Regions from separate parts of the Streptomyces sp. NPDC050264 genome, predicted to be linked through region 4. Evidence: riboswitches for the same ligand, from Rfam matches in the RefSeq annotation. Region 4 holds a riboswitch; each other region holds the start of a gene.

The links. Region 4 has a riboswitch for cyclic di-AMP ahead of AB0J02_RS34710 (M23 family metallopeptidase). Riboswitches for the same ligand answer to the same signal wherever they lie in the genome.
Region 1: linked by a shared signal. The riboswitch ahead of AB0J02_RS18765 (transglycosylase family protein) and the one ahead of AB0J02_RS34710 (M23 family metallopeptidase) in region 4 are both predicted to bind cyclic di-AMP.
Region 2: linked by a shared signal. The riboswitch ahead of AB0J02_RS35375 (M23 family metallopeptidase) and the one ahead of AB0J02_RS34710 (M23 family metallopeptidase) in region 4 are both predicted to bind cyclic di-AMP.
Region 3: linked by a shared signal. The riboswitch ahead of AB0J02_RS04845 (LysM peptidoglycan-binding domain-containing M23 family metallopeptidase) and the one ahead of AB0J02_RS34710 (M23 family metallopeptidase) in region 4 are both predicted to bind cyclic di-AMP.

Annotation. Positions count from the first base shown of each region.
Region 1 covers NZ_JBFAKV010000009.1:256,435-260,855, reverse strand. The annotation lists gene eno (phosphopyruvate hydratase) at 1-469, opposite strand, end outside; gene AB0J02_RS18765 (transglycosylase family protein) at 742-1,446, opposite strand; cyclic di-AMP (ydaO/yuaA leader) riboswitch at 1,451-1,598, opposite strand; gene AB0J02_RS18760 (transglycosylase family protein) at 1,780-2,784, opposite strand; gene AB0J02_RS18755 (transposase) at 2,988-3,374, opposite strand; gene AB0J02_RS18750 (cytochrome P450) at 3,616-4,421, shown strand, end outside.
Region 2 covers NZ_JBFAKV010000026.1:118,441-122,861, reverse strand. The annotation lists gene AB0J02_RS35375 (M23 family metallopeptidase) at 28-1,068, opposite strand; cyclic di-AMP (ydaO/yuaA leader) riboswitch at 1,080-1,238, opposite strand; gene AB0J02_RS35370 (PP2C family protein-serine/threonine phosphatase) at 1,483-2,580, opposite strand; tRNA gene AB0J02_RS35365 (tRNA-Met) at 2,744-2,817, opposite strand; gene AB0J02_RS35360 (hypothetical protein) at 3,012-3,299, shown strand; gene AB0J02_RS35355 (rodlin) at 3,359-3,766, opposite strand; gene AB0J02_RS35350 (rodlin) at 3,941-4,351, opposite strand.
Region 3 covers NZ_JBFAKV010000002.1:472,363-476,783, forward strand. The annotation lists gene AB0J02_RS04825 (aspartate aminotransferase family protein) at 1-144, shown strand, start outside; gene AB0J02_RS04830 (XRE family transcriptional regulator) at 217-852, shown strand; gene AB0J02_RS04835 (DUF6126 family protein) at 845-1,018, shown strand; gene AB0J02_RS04840 (tyrosine-protein phosphatase) at 1,025-1,822, opposite strand; cyclic di-AMP (ydaO/yuaA leader) riboswitch at 2,189-2,374, shown strand; gene AB0J02_RS04845 (LysM peptidoglycan-binding domain-containing M23 family metallopeptidase) at 2,378-3,130, shown strand; gene AB0J02_RS04850 (SGNH/GDSL hydrolase family protein) at 3,252-4,070, shown strand; gene AB0J02_RS04855 (SIMPL domain-containing protein) at 4,224-4,421, shown strand, end outside.
Region 4 covers NZ_JBFAKV010000025.1:138,921-143,341, reverse strand. The annotation lists gene AB0J02_RS34725 (GNAT family N-acetyltransferase) at 1-282, opposite strand, end outside; gene AB0J02_RS34720 (HPr family phosphocarrier protein) at 460-741, shown strand; gene AB0J02_RS34715 (GntR family transcriptional regulator) at 945-1,631, opposite strand; gene AB0J02_RS34710 (M23 family metallopeptidase) at 1,855-2,643, opposite strand; cyclic di-AMP (ydaO/yuaA leader) riboswitch at 2,656-2,820, opposite strand; gene AB0J02_RS34705 (pitrilysin family protein) at 3,070-4,421, opposite strand, start outside.

The sequences.
Region 1 (4,421 bases), on a different contig from region 4:
GCGACCCACCGTTCAGGATGTTCATCATCGGGACGGGCAGCAGGTGCGCGTTCGGGCCACCGAGGTAGCGGAACAGCGGCAGGTCGCTGGCCTCGGACGCGGCGTGCGCGACGGCGAGGGAGACGCCCAGGATGGCGTTGGCGCCGAGCGAGCCCTTGTTGTCGGTGGCGTCCAGGTCGAACATCGCCTGGTCGATCAGGCGCTGCTCGGTGGCGTCGTAGCCGACGAGCTCCGGGCCGATCTGCTCGATGACGGCGAGGACGGCCTTCTCGACGCCCTTGCCCTGGTAACGGTTGGGGTCACCGTCACGGAGTTCGATGGCCTCGAAGGCACCGGTGGAGGCGCCGGACGGAACAGCAGCACGACCCGTGCTGCCGTCGTCGAGGCCGACCTCGACCTCGACCGTGGGGTTGCCTCGGGAGTCCAGGATTTCCCGGGCTACGACGACGTCGATGGACGGCACGAGCATCTCCTTCTGGGATGTGACACAACAATGCGGGCGGCTTGGCCCGCACCCATGAGCGTAACCGGCTCCGAGGCATCGGCCAGCCGACCGCCCGTCCTGTGGACAACGCCGACAGCGAAATGTTCCTTAACGGAACAAAGACAGCGACCTCCGTCCCGGATGCCGGGACGGAGGTCGCCGAAATGAGCGGCCCGCGGGGACGGGGGCGGCGTCCGGACCCCGCATCCGCCGATGCCGGGTCCACATCCCCCTGCGAGTCCCTATAAGAAGGGGGCTTACTTCAGGTGCAGCTGCTGACCCGGGTAGATCAGGTCGGCGTTGCTGACGATGTCCTTGTTGAGCTTGAACACCTTCTGCCAGTTGGTGTCGTGCGCCTCGGCGATCTTGCTGAGCGTGTCGCCGGTCTTCACCTTGTACTCGCCGTCGCCCTTCTCGACCTTCTTGCCGGTCGGGGTGGTGACGGTGTCCTTCTTCGACTCCTGCTGCTGCGGCTGCTCGCGCTGCTCGGAGCGGGTCGTCGTGGAGGACTCGGAGCGCTCCTGCTGCTGCGGCTGGGACTGCTGCGAGGAGTCCGCCGAGGAGTCCGCCGGGGCGGAGTTGCTCGTGTCGGCGCCGGACAGGCCCACACCACAGCTCGGCCAGGCACCCTTGCCCTGCGCCGCGAGAACCTTCTCGGCGACCGATATCTGCTGCGCCTTGGACGCCTGGTCGGCGGAGGACGCGTAGGAGGTGCCGCCGTACGCGGCCCAGGTGGAGGACGAGAACTGGAGGCCACCGTAGTAACCGTTGCCCGTGTTGATGGACCAGTCGCCACCGGACTCGCAGCTCGCGACCTGGTCCCACTCGGAGGTGGAGGCGGCGGAGGCCGAGGTGGCACCCATCAGCGGAACGGCGACAGCGGCACCGGCGACACCAGCGAGCGTGGCGACGCGGACGGCCTTGGACGGGCGGCGGTGCTTGCCCTTGCTGGAAAGCAGCATGGAGAGATCCCCTCACCGACGCCTACGAGGTGAGCTGTCGGGTTCGGACCAGTGAGTGTCCGGCCGCGCATCCTTGTGCGCGGCTTAACCCCAAGCCGGTTTCCCGGCACTTACCTTGGGTCCCCCGCTCCTGCCTACGGCGCTGACGCGTCGACTGTTCCCGTACGGACGTCGGCAGGATTCGGCGTGACGTCCATCGGGGCCCGCTGTGGCGAGCGGTGACGACGTTAAGCAGGCGATCCGCCCGATTTCAAAGACGATCAGGGTGTTTGAGACTCATGTCTCACTCTCGCAAAAGTGGACATACGCACCCCAACCGTCCCCGAACTCCCGCTACTTTTCGACCGATTCGAGGCCAAGATCCAGACTCTGACCAGGAAGAATGAGGTCGGGGTCGGAACCCACCGTCTTCTTGTTCAGGTCGTAGAGCGCATCCCACCCGCCGTGGACGTCCTGAGCGTCCGCGATGTCCCAGAGACTGTCGCCGGAACGGACCGTGTACGTCCCGCCGGTGCGCACCTCCTCGCGCGAGGCGTGCCGCCCGTCGGAGGTACGGGAGTCGGAGGTGTCGTCGGCGGCGGGGTCGCCACGATGGCGGCCGGCGGTGTCGGACCCGGACTCACCGGAAGCGGCGTCCGAGGGGGACGGCGTCGCGGAGGAAGTGGGGTCGGACCGACCGGGCTTGCCGGCACTGTCGGAGCTTTCGCCGTCATCGCCTGCGGCTTCATCGGTCGAGCCGTCGCTCGCCTCGCCACTCGCCTCGTCGCCGGGGTCGCCACTCGCCGTGTCACCCGAGGTATCCGCCGAGCTGCCGGCTGACGGGGCGTCCGACGCGTCGATACCCACGGACGGGTCGGACGAGCCCGACCCGTCGTGATTCTTCTCTCCCGAATCGGCCGAGTCGTCCGATTCGGACGGCTTCGGGGAGACGCTCGCGCCCGGGTCGACATCGGCCGACTCGTCGCCCTGGGTGAGACCCGCCACGATCGAGCAGCTCGGCCAGGCGTTGGGGCCCTTGGCGTCGAGGACCTTCTCGGCGACGGCTATCTGCTGCGAGCGGCTGGCCTCGTCGGCGCTCGGGGCGTAGTCGAGGCCGCCGTACTGCTCCCACACCTCCTGGGTGAACTGCAGTCCGCCGTAGTACCCGTTGCCCGCGTCCAGGCTCCACTGCCCGCCGGACTCGCACTCGGCGAGCTTGTCCCAGGTGGTGGTGGAGGCGGCGCTCGCGCTGGTCGCGGCGAGCAGCGGGATCGCGATGGCGCTGCCTGTGACGCCGACGGCGACGACGAGAGCAGGGGCCTGACGGGGGCGACGGTGTCGACCGTTCCCGGAGAGCATGCGGTTGCCTTTCGCGAGACTGATGCAGCAGCACGCGACAGGGTGATGTGGTGGTGCTTGTTGTGCATGTGTCGCGATGACTGGTGAACGTAGCGGGACTCGAACGCTTGTCACAAGTCGATGCAGCGCAGATCACGTCAAAGTCACAGAGTTGACGGAGCGTCAGTTCGGCGGCCCGATATGAAGTCCGCCGCCCGGTCGGCTCATGGGCCTTGACTTGGCATGAACTCATTCCGCGAGCGGCCGGGAGCGGCGCCGCAGGTGACCTCCAGTGCCGGAACCAATTGCTCGCGCTGAGCTTCGGTCCCTCCGCCGCTCGCATTCAGTACGTGCGTCAGCGGGGCCCGGAACCCCCTCTTGACCCAGGAGTTCTGACGGTCCTTGACCAGTGCTGGCGCGCCGCACTGCTCCGGAGGCTCACCCCACAGACACCCAGTGCGCAGCCGGTGGAGGATGCCGTTCAGCTGCGTCCGGATGCCTACAGGTCCGCGGGCGAACTGACGCCTCGGAAAGAAAGCCGCCATCGCTTCTTCCGCCAACGCCCACTGCGACGCGGTCACCTCGGCAGGCACGAGCACACCTGTCCGCATGTGCCACTCCGTCACCTCGCACCCCACTCCGGTCCGCTGCCGCACCCGCTCAAGAGGCGTGGCCCGCACATCCAGAACGTTGCATACTCGGCGCAGCTCTGGCCGGCTCTGGGGCCGCTCGTCTTAAGGGGAACTCGACGCCCGGCCGGGCTGTTCACGGTCGAATCCATGATTTCCGGCCGGCCACCCATGTCGGGATACCGCGAGCGCGGTCCGCGCCGACTCCGGTTACGGTCACCTGGTGAACGCCCCGAATACCGCACCCGAACTCTTCACCTGGGAGTTCGCGACCGACCCCTATCCGGCATACGCCTGGCTCCGGGAGCACTCCCCCGTCCACTGGACGAAGCTCCCCAGCGGAGTCGAGGCGTGGCTCGTGACCCGCTATGGCGACGCGCGCCAAGCCCTCGCGGACGGCCGGCTGTCGAAGAACCCCGATCACCACGCCGACGACGCCCAGGGCAAGAACAGAACCGGCATCCCCGGTGAGCGCAGCGCCAACCTCATGACGCATCTGCTCAACATCGACCCACCGGACCACACCCGGCTGCGGCGCCTCGTATCCAAAGCGTTCACCCCACGCCGCGTCGCTCAATTCACGCCACGGGTACAGGAGTTGGCCGACGGCCTCATCGACCGGTTCGCGGGCGCCGGTGAGGCCGATCTGATCCACGACTTCGCGTTCCCGCTCCCGATCTACGCGATCTGCGACCTCCTCGGTGTCCCTGCCGAGGACCAGGATGACTTCCGCGACTGGGCGGGCATGATGATCCGGCACGGCGGAGGGCCTCGTGGCGGGGTCGCCCGTTCCGTCAAGAAGATGCGCGGCTACCTGGTCGAGCTGATTCACCGCAAGCGGGACGATCTCAGCGACGACTTGATCTCGGGCCTCATCCGCGCGTCGGACGACGGAGAGCACCTCACGGAGAACGAGGCCGCCGCCATGTGTTTCGTACTCCTGTTCGCCGGTTTTGAGACAACCATCAACCTCATCGGCAACGGCGTCCACACTCTCCTGCGCACCCCGGGTCAGCGGGCCCTGCTCCA
Region 2 (4,421 bases), on a different contig from region 4:
ACGGTGTTCCGCAGGGACGGACCGGACTCAGGGCGTGAGGCCCTTGCCGCGCAGCCACGCCGCCGGGTCGATGCCGGTGGCGTCCCCGCCGGGGTGGACCTCCAGGTGCAGGTGGGGTCCGGTGACGTTGCCGGTGGCGCCCACGCGCCCGATGACGTCGCCGGTGGAGACCTTCTGCCCGGCGCTGACGTTGACCGAGGACTGGTGGCAGAACCACAGCTCGGTGCCGTCGTCGAGGGTGATGATCGTGCGGTAGCCGTACGCGCCCGCCCAGCCGGCCTCGGTGACGGTGCCGCTGTGGACGGCGTAGATCGGCGTACCGGTGGAGGCCGCGAAGTCCAGGCCCGTGTGGTAGCCGGAGGACCACATGGCTCCGGGCTGCCCGAAGGTGCCGGTGATCGTGTACGAGGCGACGGGGAGCTTGAAGCTCTTGGCCAGCTTGGCGAGCCGCTCGGCCTCGGCCTTCTTCTTGGCCTCCGCCTCCGCCTTCTTCTTGTCGGCAGCGGCCTTGGCCTCGGCCTTCTCCTGCTTTGCCGATGCCTCCTCGGCTGCCTGCTTGGCGGCGGCCTCCTCGGCGGCGGCCTGCGCCGTGGCGTCGGCGGCGTCCTGCTGGGTCTCGGCCTGCTGCATGATGCGGGCCCGCAGCGTCTCGCCCGCGTCCGACTGCCCGTTGCTCATCGTGGTGAGCGGGCTGGCCGAGGACGCTCCGGACGAGGAGTCGGAACCGCCGGATATGAGCGCGCCCACGCCGGGCAGCGACTTGGCCTCGGGCAGCGAGTCCTTGACGGCGGAGAGGTCGGGCATGGAGATGTGGACCGCGGGCTTGCCGCCCTGCGCGCTGGCGATGCCGCCCGCGCCGACGGCGGCGATCACGCCGACGCCGAGGACCGTGGAGCTGCGCGCGAGCCCACCGCGCTGCCGGGCTACGCGGTGTTTGCCGCGGACGGGACGGACGGACTCCTCGGTGGGATTCCACTCCTCCCAGCTCTCCTGCTCGACACCGAACCCGCCATCGGCGGGCTCGGCGGAGAATGCGGAGAACTCGGGGGCAGGACGGTTCGACGCCACGGGGGCGCTCTCCTTTCCTTCCTTCTCGCCTACCGGGTTAGCTGACGGGTTCGGAGCAGGAAGGTCTCCTACGAGCACGGCCCGACGCCCGAAAAACGTCGGAACGATGCCTGATTCACCCCAAGTTGGTGGTTCCCCGGCTCCCTTGCGGGATTAAGCGTGTGCGCACGGAGCCGTCGCTTGTGACGGCTGGGACGACCGCGCTGCGTTATCGAACGTTAATAGACAGCAGACAGTAATTCCAAGCCGTTCCCATTGATCGTTCACGTTCACGGCCGGGACTTAACGGGGCACCAGTGGGCGGAATCGGGCGAGTTGACCGTCGGTTTTGACGCACGCCAAACCCGCCCGTTTCTGACGTAGTGTCAATTGTTATGCGCAGCGGTGTCGTCCGGTCACCGCTCGTGACATTGATCAAGGACGCCGTACGGCGAGCAGCGCCATGTCGTCGGAGGCGCCGCCCCCGGTGTGCAGGCGCACCTCTTCGGCCAGGGTCGCGAGGAGCTCCCCCGGCCCCGGGAAGAGGCGCCCGGCGAGCCGGGTCGCGGGGTCGTAGAAGACGCCCTTCGCGTTGCGCGCCTCGGAGAGCCCGTCGGTGTAGAGCAGCAGCGTCGCCGCGGGCGGGAACCTGGCCTCGGTGGCCCGGTCCGGCCAGGAACCGAGCTCGCCCAGGCCGAGCGGCAGCGCCGCCTCGGCCGGCTCGACCACCTGGACCGTGCCGTCCTCGAGCAGCACGATCGGCTCGGGATGGCCGCGGTTGAGGATGCGCAGGAGGTCGCCGCCGTGCGGGATCTCGGCGAGCACCGCGGTGGTGAAGCCCTCGAAGTCGTCGATGCCGCGGCGCCGCCCGCCCTCCCGGGCCAGCGCCCGCTCCAGGCGCTGGGCGACCGCCTCCAGGCTGCCCTCCTGCTCGGCGGCCTCCCGGAACGCGCCGATGACGACGGCCACGGCGGCGACCGCGCCCATGCCCTTGCCGCGCACATCCCCGACGACGAGCCGCACGCCGTGCGGAGTGTCCTGCACCGCGTACAGGTCACCGCCGATGAACGCGTCGGCCTGCGCCGCCTCGTACCGGGCCGCGATGGCCAGGCCGCCGATCCGCCCGGCAGGCTCCGGCAACACCGCGAGCTGGGCCGCCTCCGCGATCTGCCGCGCGGAGGCGAGCTGCTCGTCGCCGCGGCGCACGATCCGGTTGATGAAGCAGGCCAGGACGCACACCGTGGCCACGGTGGCCATCTCGGTGTAGACGTCGGAGTGGAACGAGTACCGGAGGTGTACGGCGACGATGGCGCCGATCGACACGACCCCGGCCATGATCGTGCTGCCCAGCGAGAAGAACGGGGCGACGACCAGGGGCGCGGCGCTGAACAGCGGGGAGCCGGCGAATCCGGACGGGGTGAAATATTCGTAGACCGCACCGCCCGTGATCATCAACAGGGGCAGCACGCGGAGAAAGGCACGCGTGGCGACGGAATCAGCCCCGAGCCCGTGCCGCCCTCCTCGCTGCCCCACCACTAGTCTCCCGCCACGTCCGCGGCCGATATACGGCGTCTCACCAAGGGTTCCCGCAAGGGGGGCCAGGGGCGAGCATTACTGCTCCGTCCGGGTGAAACCCGTAAAGGCCCGCAAACAGAACGAGGCCGGAATCTCGAAAGATTCCGGCCTCGGACTTCAGTAGCGGGGACAGGATTTGAACCTGCGACCTCTGGGTTATGAGCCCAGCGAGCTACCGAGCTGCTCCACCCCGCGTCGATGAATGCAACTCTACGCCATCAGGGACGACGAAAGCCAATCGCCTCCGTGACCGCGCCCGTGCCCTCCGCCGCTCCGCCTCCGAGCGGTCTGTCGCACGCCCTGTCGCACGGCCGCCCGGCATTTAGACCTGTCGAGTGGGGGGCTTCCTCGTCCCGTGTCCGCCGTGTCTTGCACGCAGTTATGAAGACATGACCTCAACTCGACGAGCCATCACCGCTGTCCTGATCGCAGTCGGCGCCACCGCGATCGCCGCACCGGCCGCGGGCGCCGCCACGCTGCCCCATTCGTCCGGCAACGCCATCTCCCCCACCGCGACCCTCGACGCGGTCTCCACCATGGCCGTCCCGGCCTCGCACCGCGACGAGGTGCCCCGTACGGCCGAGCAGCTCCAAGGCCTCAACCAGCTGAACAAGCTGAGCGAGCTGCACCAGGTGACGGATCTGGTGGCGCCGGTCACCAACCTGCTCGGCAGCTAGTCAGAGCACCCGGACACGTCTGAGGGGCAGCTGCGCTCGGCAGCTGCCCCTCAGGTATTTCAGTGGTTCTGCGTACCGTTGGCCGAGAGGACCGGGATGTCGCTCAGAAGGTGCGACAGCGGCTCGTCCTCCTTGGCCTGCGTCGAGTTCTCCGCGCACTGCTGGTTCTGCGGGGCCGACAGGACCGGGATGTCCTGAACGGCGACGTTCACGAGGCCGACCAGCGAGCCGACGTTGGCCTTGACCGGCAGACCGACACAGGGCTTGTTGAGCGCGCCCTGCACCAGGGTGAGCTGCGGGCTCTGGTCCCCCTTGACGGAGGAGTTGCCGAACGCCTGCTGGGCGCCGTTGCCACTGGCCGACGTGGTGCTCCCGTCGTCACCGATGGCCAGAGCCTGAGGAGCAGCCACCGCCGACAGGCCGGCCACGGAAGCGGCAATCGTTGCGGTTGCCCACAGCTTCTTCATGCGAATTCCCTTCATGAGCGAACTCCGTTGGCGGAGCTACGCATAGACAACTGGCCAGGATTGCGACAGTTGCGGACCCTGACCCATTCGGCCTAATACCTGCGAACTACGCGTGCACTCGTAAAACAAAGTTGGGCCGCCGATACCGGCGGCCCAACACGTACGGCATGCGGATCAGTGGTTACCGGTTCCGTTGCCGGAAAGGACCGGGATGTTGTCCAGGATGTGCGACAGCGGCTCGTCGCCCTTGGCCTGCGTCGAGTTCTCGACACACTGCTGGTTCTGCGGGGCCGACAGGATCGGGATGTCCTGAACGGCGACGTTCACGAGGCCGACCAGCGAGCCGATGTTGGCCTTGGCGGGCAGACCGATGCAGGGCTTGTTCAGCGAGCCCTGGATCAGCGCCATCTGCGGGCTCATGTTGCCGTGCGTGGACGAGTTGCCGTACGCCTGCGACGCGCCGTTGCCGCTGAACGAGGTCGTCCCGCCGTCATCGCCCGCCGCCAGGGCCTGCGGAGCCACCGCGGCAGAGATGCCGACGAGTGACGCGGTGACAGCGGCAGCCGCCACAGCCTTCTTCATCATGAGAGATTCCCCTTCGTTGTTTCCGAGAGCATTAGTAACAACTACGCAAGGGGCAGTTTGGTTGCACAGA
Region 3 (4,421 bases), on a different contig from region 4:
ATCCCGCCGCTGGTGGTGGACGAGGCCGACGTCGAGCGGTTCGTGGAGGCGTTCACCGCCGTGATGGACGACGCGCACAGCGGTGGCGGGCTGATGTGGGACTTCGGCAAGACCCTGATCAAGCAGGCGGTCGCCAACCGCTGACCGCAGCTCGTCGGATTTGCCTCCGGGGCAATAAATTTGCCCCTCGGGCAGGGCTCTGGCTGAATCGACCGTATGAGTCCTGCCCTCCCGGAGGAGGCACCGGAACCCCCGGAGCTGCCCGCCGTCGCGCCCCAGCTGCGTGCCCTGCGCCGCCGCGCCGCCCTCACCCTGGAGGTCGCCGCCCGCTCCGCGGGCCTGTCACCGGCGCATCTGTCGCGTCTGGAGACCGGGCAGCGGCAGCCGTCGCTGCCGATGCTGCTCGCCCTTGCCCGTATCTACGGTACGACGGTCTCCGAACTGCTCGGCGAGACCCCCGCCGACCGCGACGCCGTGGTCCGGGCCGACGCCATGGAGGCGACCGAGGCCGGCGGCTGGACGTACTTCCAGGCGGGTTCTCCCGGCCGCGGCATGCAGGCCCTGCGGGTCCACGTGCCGTACGGATCGCAGGGCGACATCGTGCGCGTGCACCCCGGCGAGGAGTGGCTCTACGCCCTCGAAGGGCGGCTGCGACTGCGCCTCGGGGACACGTCCTACCGGCTCGACCCCGGGGACAGCGCGCACTTCGACTCGCTCACCCCGCACCGGATCGCCGCCGCGGACCGGGGCGGGGCCGAGCTCCTGTTCGTACACACCCTGCTGCAGAGCCCGACCGCCGCGCTGTGCCTCGGCCCCGCGGCCGGTCCGATCCGGGAGGCCCGACATGGCTGACGTGAGTGACGCGACCGAGCACGGCGCCGGGGAACAGCCCGCCCGGCGGGACATCGAGGACAAGCTGCCGCGCGGTATCTGGGTGCGGGTCCTCGTGTACGTCTTCGCGGGACATGCCTTCGCCGCCTTCGTCTACCTGCTGTTCACGCTGGGCGGGGGCCAGTAGCGCGGCTCAGACGAGGAGGCGCTCGCGCAGCCGGTCGCGGTCGGCCGCGGTGAGCCCCAGACCCTCTTCGAAGTAGCGGTCCGCGCCGCCCCAGGTCTGCTCGATGGTCTCGAAGGCCGCGTGCAGGTAGGCGGCGCGGGCGTCGAAGAGCGGGCTGAGCAACTCCATGACCTCGGGGGAGTAGGCGTCGCTCGCCGCGCTGCTGCGGCGCACCTTGTAGCGGCGGTGCTTCGCGTTCGACTCCAGGTAGTCCGTCTCGATGGCGTCGCGCTCCACGCCGACGGCGAGCAGCGTCACCGCGATCGACAGGCCCGCGCGGTCCTTGCCCGCCGCGCAGTGCATCAGGGCGGGCACGCTGTCCTCGGCGAGCGCGTGCAGCACGCGGCTGTGCTCGGCGGTGCGCAGGGAGATGATCGAGCGGTACGACGTGATCATGCGGTTCGCCGCGCGGCCTTCGGACAGGAGGGTGCGCAGCTGGTCTATGTCCCCGTCGCGGACCATCTGCCAGAACTCGGCGCCGTCGGCGGGGTCGGTCAGCGGCAGGTTCACATTGCGCACGCCCGGCAGTTCGACGTCGGCGCCCTCGAGGCGCTGGTCCGCGGCGTTGCGGAAGTCGAAGACGGTGTGCAGGCCGAGCCCGGCGAGGAACGCCGCGTCCTCGGCGGTGGCGTGGGCGAGATGGCCGCTGCGGTAGAGCACGCCCGGACGCACGCGCCGGCCGTCCACGGTCGGGAGACCGCCCACATCGCGGAAGTTGCGCACTCCGGACAGCTCGGGCTCGGTGGACGGGGCGTGCTGTGTCACGGGGGCTCCTCCCGGTCGGGCTCCGGCGTCGCTCGCCGGCGGACGCGCTCCTGACGATACGACACGGGTTCCCGAGTAAACCATCTGTCCGTTTTGCTCATACTTCACATCAACCGTCCGTAAATAAAGGGACATTGGGTACAGGCGCGTGAGCAGGCTCATAGCCGTAACGGTCCGTGGTGGCCGCCGGAAATTCTCTTCCTCTGAATTCCTGAAAGTAAGGCGCCGGCAAAGCCCCTGAGTCGACGCAGGGTGACACAGAAAACGCCCAGACGATCAAGAAAGCGGACCCAGAGGTGATTTCGGCGCTTGTCACCGCCTTTCGCGCTGCCTTACGGTCGCCACTCACTCCGGACGGAACGCCTAGTCCTGCCACCGCCCGGAATTCCGAACAACGACCCGTGACGGCAGGAACGGGGGACCCACAGGCAGTGCGCCGCCGAGGGAATTCCCCATGCGGCTAGGGGTGAAGTCGTGTCCGTGAAAGGGCCCGGCCGGGCAGCTCCAGCCCGAACCCGACAGCTCACCTCGTAGGCGACGGAGAGGAAACTCGTCATGCCCGCCAAGGGAAAGCACCGCCGCCCCAAGTCCCAGCGCGTCACCCGCGCCGCCGCCGTCGCGTCGGCCGGTGGCGCCGCGCTCGCCCTGCCGCTCATCGGTGCCACCGGCGCCCACGCGGCGACCGACTCCGCCTCGACCGACGCGAAGACGTACACCGTCAAGTCCGGTGACACGCTCTCGAAGATCGCCGACGCGCAGAACGTCGACGGCGGCTGGCAGAAGCTGTACGACGCCAACAAGGACGTCGTCGGCTCCGACGCGGGCGTCATCAAGCCGGGCATGAAGCTCACCCTGAACGGCGCGGCCGCGAGCACCGCCTCGGCCTCCCGGGCGAGCAGCACCGCGGACTTCGTGAAGCCCGTCGACGGCTCCATCGGCACGCCGTACCACTCGTCCGGTTCCATGTGGTCCAGCGGCTACCACACCGGCACCGACTTTGTCGTGCCCACCGGCACCGCCATCAAGGCGGTCGGCGCCGGCACCGTCGTCTCGGCCGGCTGGGACGGCGCCTACGGCAACGAGGTCGTCATCCAGCACGCCGACGGCCGCTACTCCCAGTACGCCCACATGTCCTCGCTCGGCGTCTCCGCGGGGCAGACCGTGACCGCGGGCCAGCAGATCGGCCTCTCCGGCGCCACCGGCAACGTGACCGGCCCGCACCTGCACTTCGAGATCCGTACGTCCCCGAGCTACGGCTCGGACGTCGACCCGCTGGCGTACCTGCGCGAGCACGGCGTCTCGATCTGATTCGAGCGCGATCCGATCGGCTCCCGGGTTATTCCCCGGGAGCCGAGTGCGTTTTCTCACCGCTCGTCAACCCCTGGTTACGGTCGCGTAGGCCACACCCGAGGGTGAAAGATGTGTGGTCGTGGCAAACGAATCGAGATCATTCAGCGGCGGCACGATTCGGTCCTACGCGGCGGTGGGGGACAGCTTCACCGAAGGCGTCGGGGACCCCGGGCCGGACGGCAGCTTCGTGGGGTGGGCCGACCGGCTCGCCGTCCTCCTGGACGACCGCGTGGCCGAGGACACCTTCCAGTACGCGAACCTCGCCGTGCGCGGCAAGCTCATCGACCAGATCGTCGAGGACCAGGTCCCGCGGGCCGTCGAGCTCGCCCCCGACCTGGTGACGCTGGTCGCGGGCGGCAACGACATCATCCGGCCCGGCACCGACCCGGACGACGTGGCCGAGCGCTTCGAGAAGGCCGTGGCACGCCTCGCCGGGGCCGCCGGGACCGTCATGGTCGCCACCGGCTTCGACACCCGCGACGTGGCCGTCCTCAAGCACATGCGCGGCAAGATCGCCACGTACAACATGCACATCCGCGCGATCGCCGACCGCTACGGCTGCCCGGTGCTCGACCTGTGGTCCCTCAGGTCCATCCAGGACCGCCGGGCCTGGGACGAGGACCGCCTCCACCTGTCCGCCGAGGGACACACCCGGGTCGCCCTGCGCGCGGGGCAGGCGCTCGGTGTCGACGTGCCCGCCGACCCGGAGCAGGCCTGGCCGCTGCTCCCGCCGCGCGGCACGTTCGAGGTGCGGCGCGACGACATCCACTGGGCGCGCGAGTTCCTGGTGCCGTGGATCGGGCGGCGGCTGCGCGGGGAGTCCTCCGGCGACCGCGTGGTGGCCAAGGGCTTCGTGGACCCGCACACGATCAAGATGCATCTGGAGTCCGCGTCCTGATCCCTCCGCTCCCCGATGAACCCGTCTGATTGTCGTTCTGATCCCCGACGGGGTGACCGGGCGGAGTGGCGTGACGGGGCCGGGCGGGTGCGGGTGCTGGGATGTCGGCTGCCCGCCGCGCCGGCGGGCCCGACCGGGAAGGACCCCGATCCCATGTCTGCACTGCCTCTACGCACCCGGCACCGTGCCGCCCTCGCCGGAGCCCTGCTCGCCGTCATGCTGCCGGCGGTGCCCGCCGCCGCCGCGCCGGAGGCACCGGCCGCCGCCGCCGTCGCGGCGCCGAAACCCGCGACCCTGACGGTGACCGGTGAGGGCCGGGCCAGTACGGCCCCGGACATGGCGACCGTGACG
Region 4 (4,421 bases):
GCGGACGGTCGCGATGAACTCCCCGCCCACTGTGGCGGCGAGCCCCACACGGTCCACATAGTCGTGATGGGTGAAGCGGTGCACGTCCTTGTCGGACAGGCGCGGGTAGGGCGCGAAGAAGCGGTAGTACTTCGACTCGTCCGAGACCTGCTCGTAGAAGCTCGTCAGGCGCTCGGCGTCCTCGGTGGTGATCGGCCTGATCCGGGCGGTGCCGCCGTCGCGCAGCACCACGTCGGCCTCCCAGTGGGCGGGGTAGGCATGCCGGTCCGACGGGGTCTCCATGCCGCAAGAGTAGGGCCGGGCGCCGACAGTCGTACGGGTCGCGTCCCGCGCGCGTGGGAGGCAGGCTATGGAAGGCCGGAGAGCGGCGCTCTTACGCGGCCGGGTCCGCGGTGAGCATGCTCGGCGGTATGTGAGAATGGTCTAGACAACTGTGAGACACCTGAAGGGCAGCATCACATGGCTGAGCGCCGCGTCAACGTCGGCTGGGCCGAGGGCCTGCACGCCCGACCCGCCTCCATCTTCGTCCGCGCGGCCACGGCGGCCGGCGTCCCCGTGACGATCACCAAGGCCGACGGCAACCCCGTCAACGCCGCCTCCATGCTCGCGGTGCTCGGCCTGGGTGCCCAGGGAGGCGAGGAGATCGTCCTGGCCTCCGACGCCGAGGGCGCGGACGCCGCGCTCGACCGTCTGGCGAAGCTGGTCTCCGAGGGCCTCGAGGAGCTCCCCGAGACCGTCTGATCCCTGCAGTCCGGCGGAGCCGTGCGATTTCCCCGAGGGGCGCGCGGCTCCGCCGTTTGGCATTCGGGCAGCATTACAGGGAATTCACGCGCGCCGGTTCGGACATCGGAATTACACCGCGCCGACCGTCAATAATCTGGGCAGCCGAATACGCTCCGCGGCCATTCAGTGAATACCGCACTTCTTTGTATACGACTCCCCTGTTAATGACGGAGCCCCGCCGTGTTTACGGCATGTTGCGAAGTCCTCACACGCTCGCCCGCATGGGGAACGCGCAGCCGGTGGGCCGTCGTGGCGCGCTCCGTGTGCGCAGCGGTCAGGGCGCGGGCGCGCTCGGCGTCGCCACGGGCCACCGCGTCCACGATGGCGCCGTGCTCGGCCCAGGACTCGGCCGGCCGGCTCGGGCTCTCCACGGCGTACATCCAAGCGATCTTGTGCCGGAGCTGGGTGAGCAGGGTGATCAGGCCGGGGCTGCCGGAGGCCTGCGCGAGGGTCTCGTGGAACCAGCCGCCCAGAGAGCGCAGATCCTCGCTCTGACCACGCCTGGAACGCTCCTGGCCCAGCCTGACGAGGCCGCGCAGGACTTTGAGATGGGCCTCGGTGCGGCGCTGTGCGGCGCGTGCGGCGCCCAGGGGTTCGAGCATCATGCGGATCTCCAGGAGGTCGGCCGCCTCCTGCTCGGTGGGCTCCGCCACGCACGCGCCCGCATGGCGCCGCGTGACGACGAAGCCCTCGGCCTCCAGGGTGCGCAGCGCCTCGCGGACCGGCACGCGCGAGACCCCGTAGCGGCGCGCGAGCAGTTCCTCGGTCAGCTTGCCGCCGCGCTCGTAGACACCCGCGACGATGTCGTCGCGGATCGCCGTGCATACCGAGTGCGCGGGAATGCGCATGACCCGACCTCCGTCTTAATCCCCGCGAAAAACGCGGTCGATCGACGCTTGTGCAAGCGCGATGGGCACCCGTTCGGCGCGCTTGCCCAGTGACTCTATTCCACCGTTCATGAATTTCCGACGGGAGGTCGGAATCCATGGATATTTTTTGGCCAGAAACGGTTCACGCACGCGAAAGCCCCGGCTCGATGAGCCGGGGCTTTCGCGTGGTGTCGCGGAGACGTCAGACGTTCACTCCGTGGGAGCGCAGGTACGCGACGGGGTCCATGTCCGATCCGTACTCGGCGGTCGTGCGGGCCTCGAAGTGAAGGTGCGGGCCCGTGGCGTTGCCAGTGGCACCGGAGAGGGCTATCTGCTGTCCGGGGGTGACCGCCTGGCCGACGGAGACACCGATGGACGACAGGTGACCGTACTGGGTGAACGTGCCGTCGTTCATCTTGATCACGACGTTGTTGCCGTACGCGCCGCCCCAGCCGGCTTCGACGACAGTGCCGGAGCCGACGGCGTGCACCGAAGTGCCGCTCGCCGCGTGGAAGTCGATGCCGGTGTGGCTGCCGGAGGACCACAGGCCACTGCTCGCCTTGTAGGCGGTGGAGACGTAGGAACCGGAGATCGGCGCCACGAAGGTGTTGAGGCGCTTGCGCTCGGCCTCACGGGCGGCGCGCTCCTTGGCCTCGCGCTCCTTCTTGGCCTTCGCCTCGGCCTCGCGCTTGGCCTCCTCGGCCTTCTTCTTGGCCTCGGCTTCGGCCTTCTTCTTGGCGGCGGCCTCGTCGGCGGCCTTCTTCTGTGCGACTGCCTGCGCGTCGATCTGGGCGGCCAGGGAGTCGCCGATGGCGATGGCCTGCGTCAGTCCGTTCTGCTCGGGGACCGCGTTGTCGGCGGCGAGAGCCGGGGCGGCAAGGCCGCCGATGACACCGGTCGTGGTGAGGGCCGCGACTCCGGCGACCTGCGCGGTGGTACGCGTGAGACGGCTCGGGCGACGGTGCTTCCCGGTGGCACGGGTGAACGCCATGTAGTGGCTGATCCTTTCCTTCCCTCTCGCCTACCGGGTTAGCTGACGGGTTCGGAGCAGGAAGGTCTCCTACGGGCTCCCTCCCCTTACGGGAAGAGCGCCCGATTCACCCCAGGGACTGCGGTGGGTCCCCGGCTCCCCTGGCTCGCGCCGTGGGGGACTCGGCGATGACTGTCCGGTGTCGCGGGCGCGACGCGTGTCTGGCGAACAGCCGGACCGACGCTAAGCGGAACATCTTTTCAGCAACAAACGGATCCTGTGTTTTGTAGTGCACGCCACAGGGCAGACAGGCAACCTCCGCCCCAATTCGGACATAAGAGATCCATGGTCGATCGGGGACGAACGTGCGCGCCAGCACGAAGCCCCGGTGACCGCTGCTCGAGTTCCAGCGGCCTCCGGGGCTTCGTACGACGTACGGGAGTGCGGTCAGCCGGTGACCACCGTCACCTCGCCGATACCGAGGGCCCTGACGGGCTCCTCGATCTGCGCGGCGTCGCCCACCAGGATCGTCACCAGACGGTCCGCCGGGAAGGCGCTCACGACGGCCGCGGTGGCCTCCACGGTGCCCGTCTCGGCGAGTTGACGGTACAGCCGGGCCTGGAAGTCGTCCGGCAGCTGCTGCTCGACCTGGTCGGCGAGGGTGCCCGCGACGGCCGCGGCGGTCTCGAACTTGAGCGGGGCCACACCCACCAAGTTCTGCACCGCGGTGTCCCGTTCGGCGTCCGTGAGGCCCTCCGCCGCCAGCGTGCGCAGCACCTTCCAGAGGTCGTCGAGCGCGGGCCCGGTGTTCGGGGTGTCCACGGAGCCGCTGATGGCGAGCATCGCCGCACCCGTCCCGTCCGGCGCGGAACGCAGCACCTGGGCGAAGGAGCGCACACCGTAGGTGTAGCCCTTTTCCTCGCGCAGGACGCGGTCCAGGCGCGAGGTGAGCGTGCCGCCGAGGCAGTACGTGCCGAGGATCTGCGCGGCCCACACACGGTCGTGCTTGTCGGGCCCGATGCGGCCGATGAGCAGCTGTGTCTGCACCGCTCCCGGGCGGTCCACGACGATGACCCGGCCGGTGTCGTCCGCGGTGACGGGCGGGAGGGGGCGGGGCTCCGTCGTGTCGCCCGTCCAGGCGCCGAGCGTGTCCTCGAGAAGGGTGTCGAGGTCGGTGTCCGTCAGGTCGCCGACCACGACGACCGTCGCGGTGGCGGGGCGTACGTGCTTCTCGTAGAAGGCGCGCACGGCCGCCGCGTCGATGGCGGTGACGGTCTCCTCGCTGCCCTGGCGCGGGCGCGACATACGCGCGCCGGCCGGGAAGAGCTGCTTGGAGAGCTCCTTGGCGGCACGGCGGCCCGGGTTGGCGCTCTCGTGCGGGATCTCGTCCAGCCGGTTGCGCACGAGACGCTCGATCTCGCTGTCCGAGAAGGCGGGCGCCCGCAGGGCGTCGGCCAGCAGGGCCAGGCCCTTCGGAAGGCGCGAGACGGGCACCTCCAGGGAGACGCGGACGCCCGGGTGGTCGGCGTGCGCGTCCAACGTGGCGCCGCAACGTTCCAGTTCGGCCGCGAACTCCTCCGCGGAGTGCTTGTCGGTGCCTTCGTTGAAGGCACGCGCCATGATCGTGGCCACGCCGTCGAGACCCGCGGGCTCGGCGTCCAGCGGCGCGTCCAGGTTGATCTCCACGGCGACGACCTGCTGGCCGGGGCGGTGACAGCGCAGCACGGTCAGGCCGTTGGCGAGCCGGCCGCGCTCCGGGGCGGGGAACGCCCACGGCTTGGCCACGCCTGCCTGGGGCT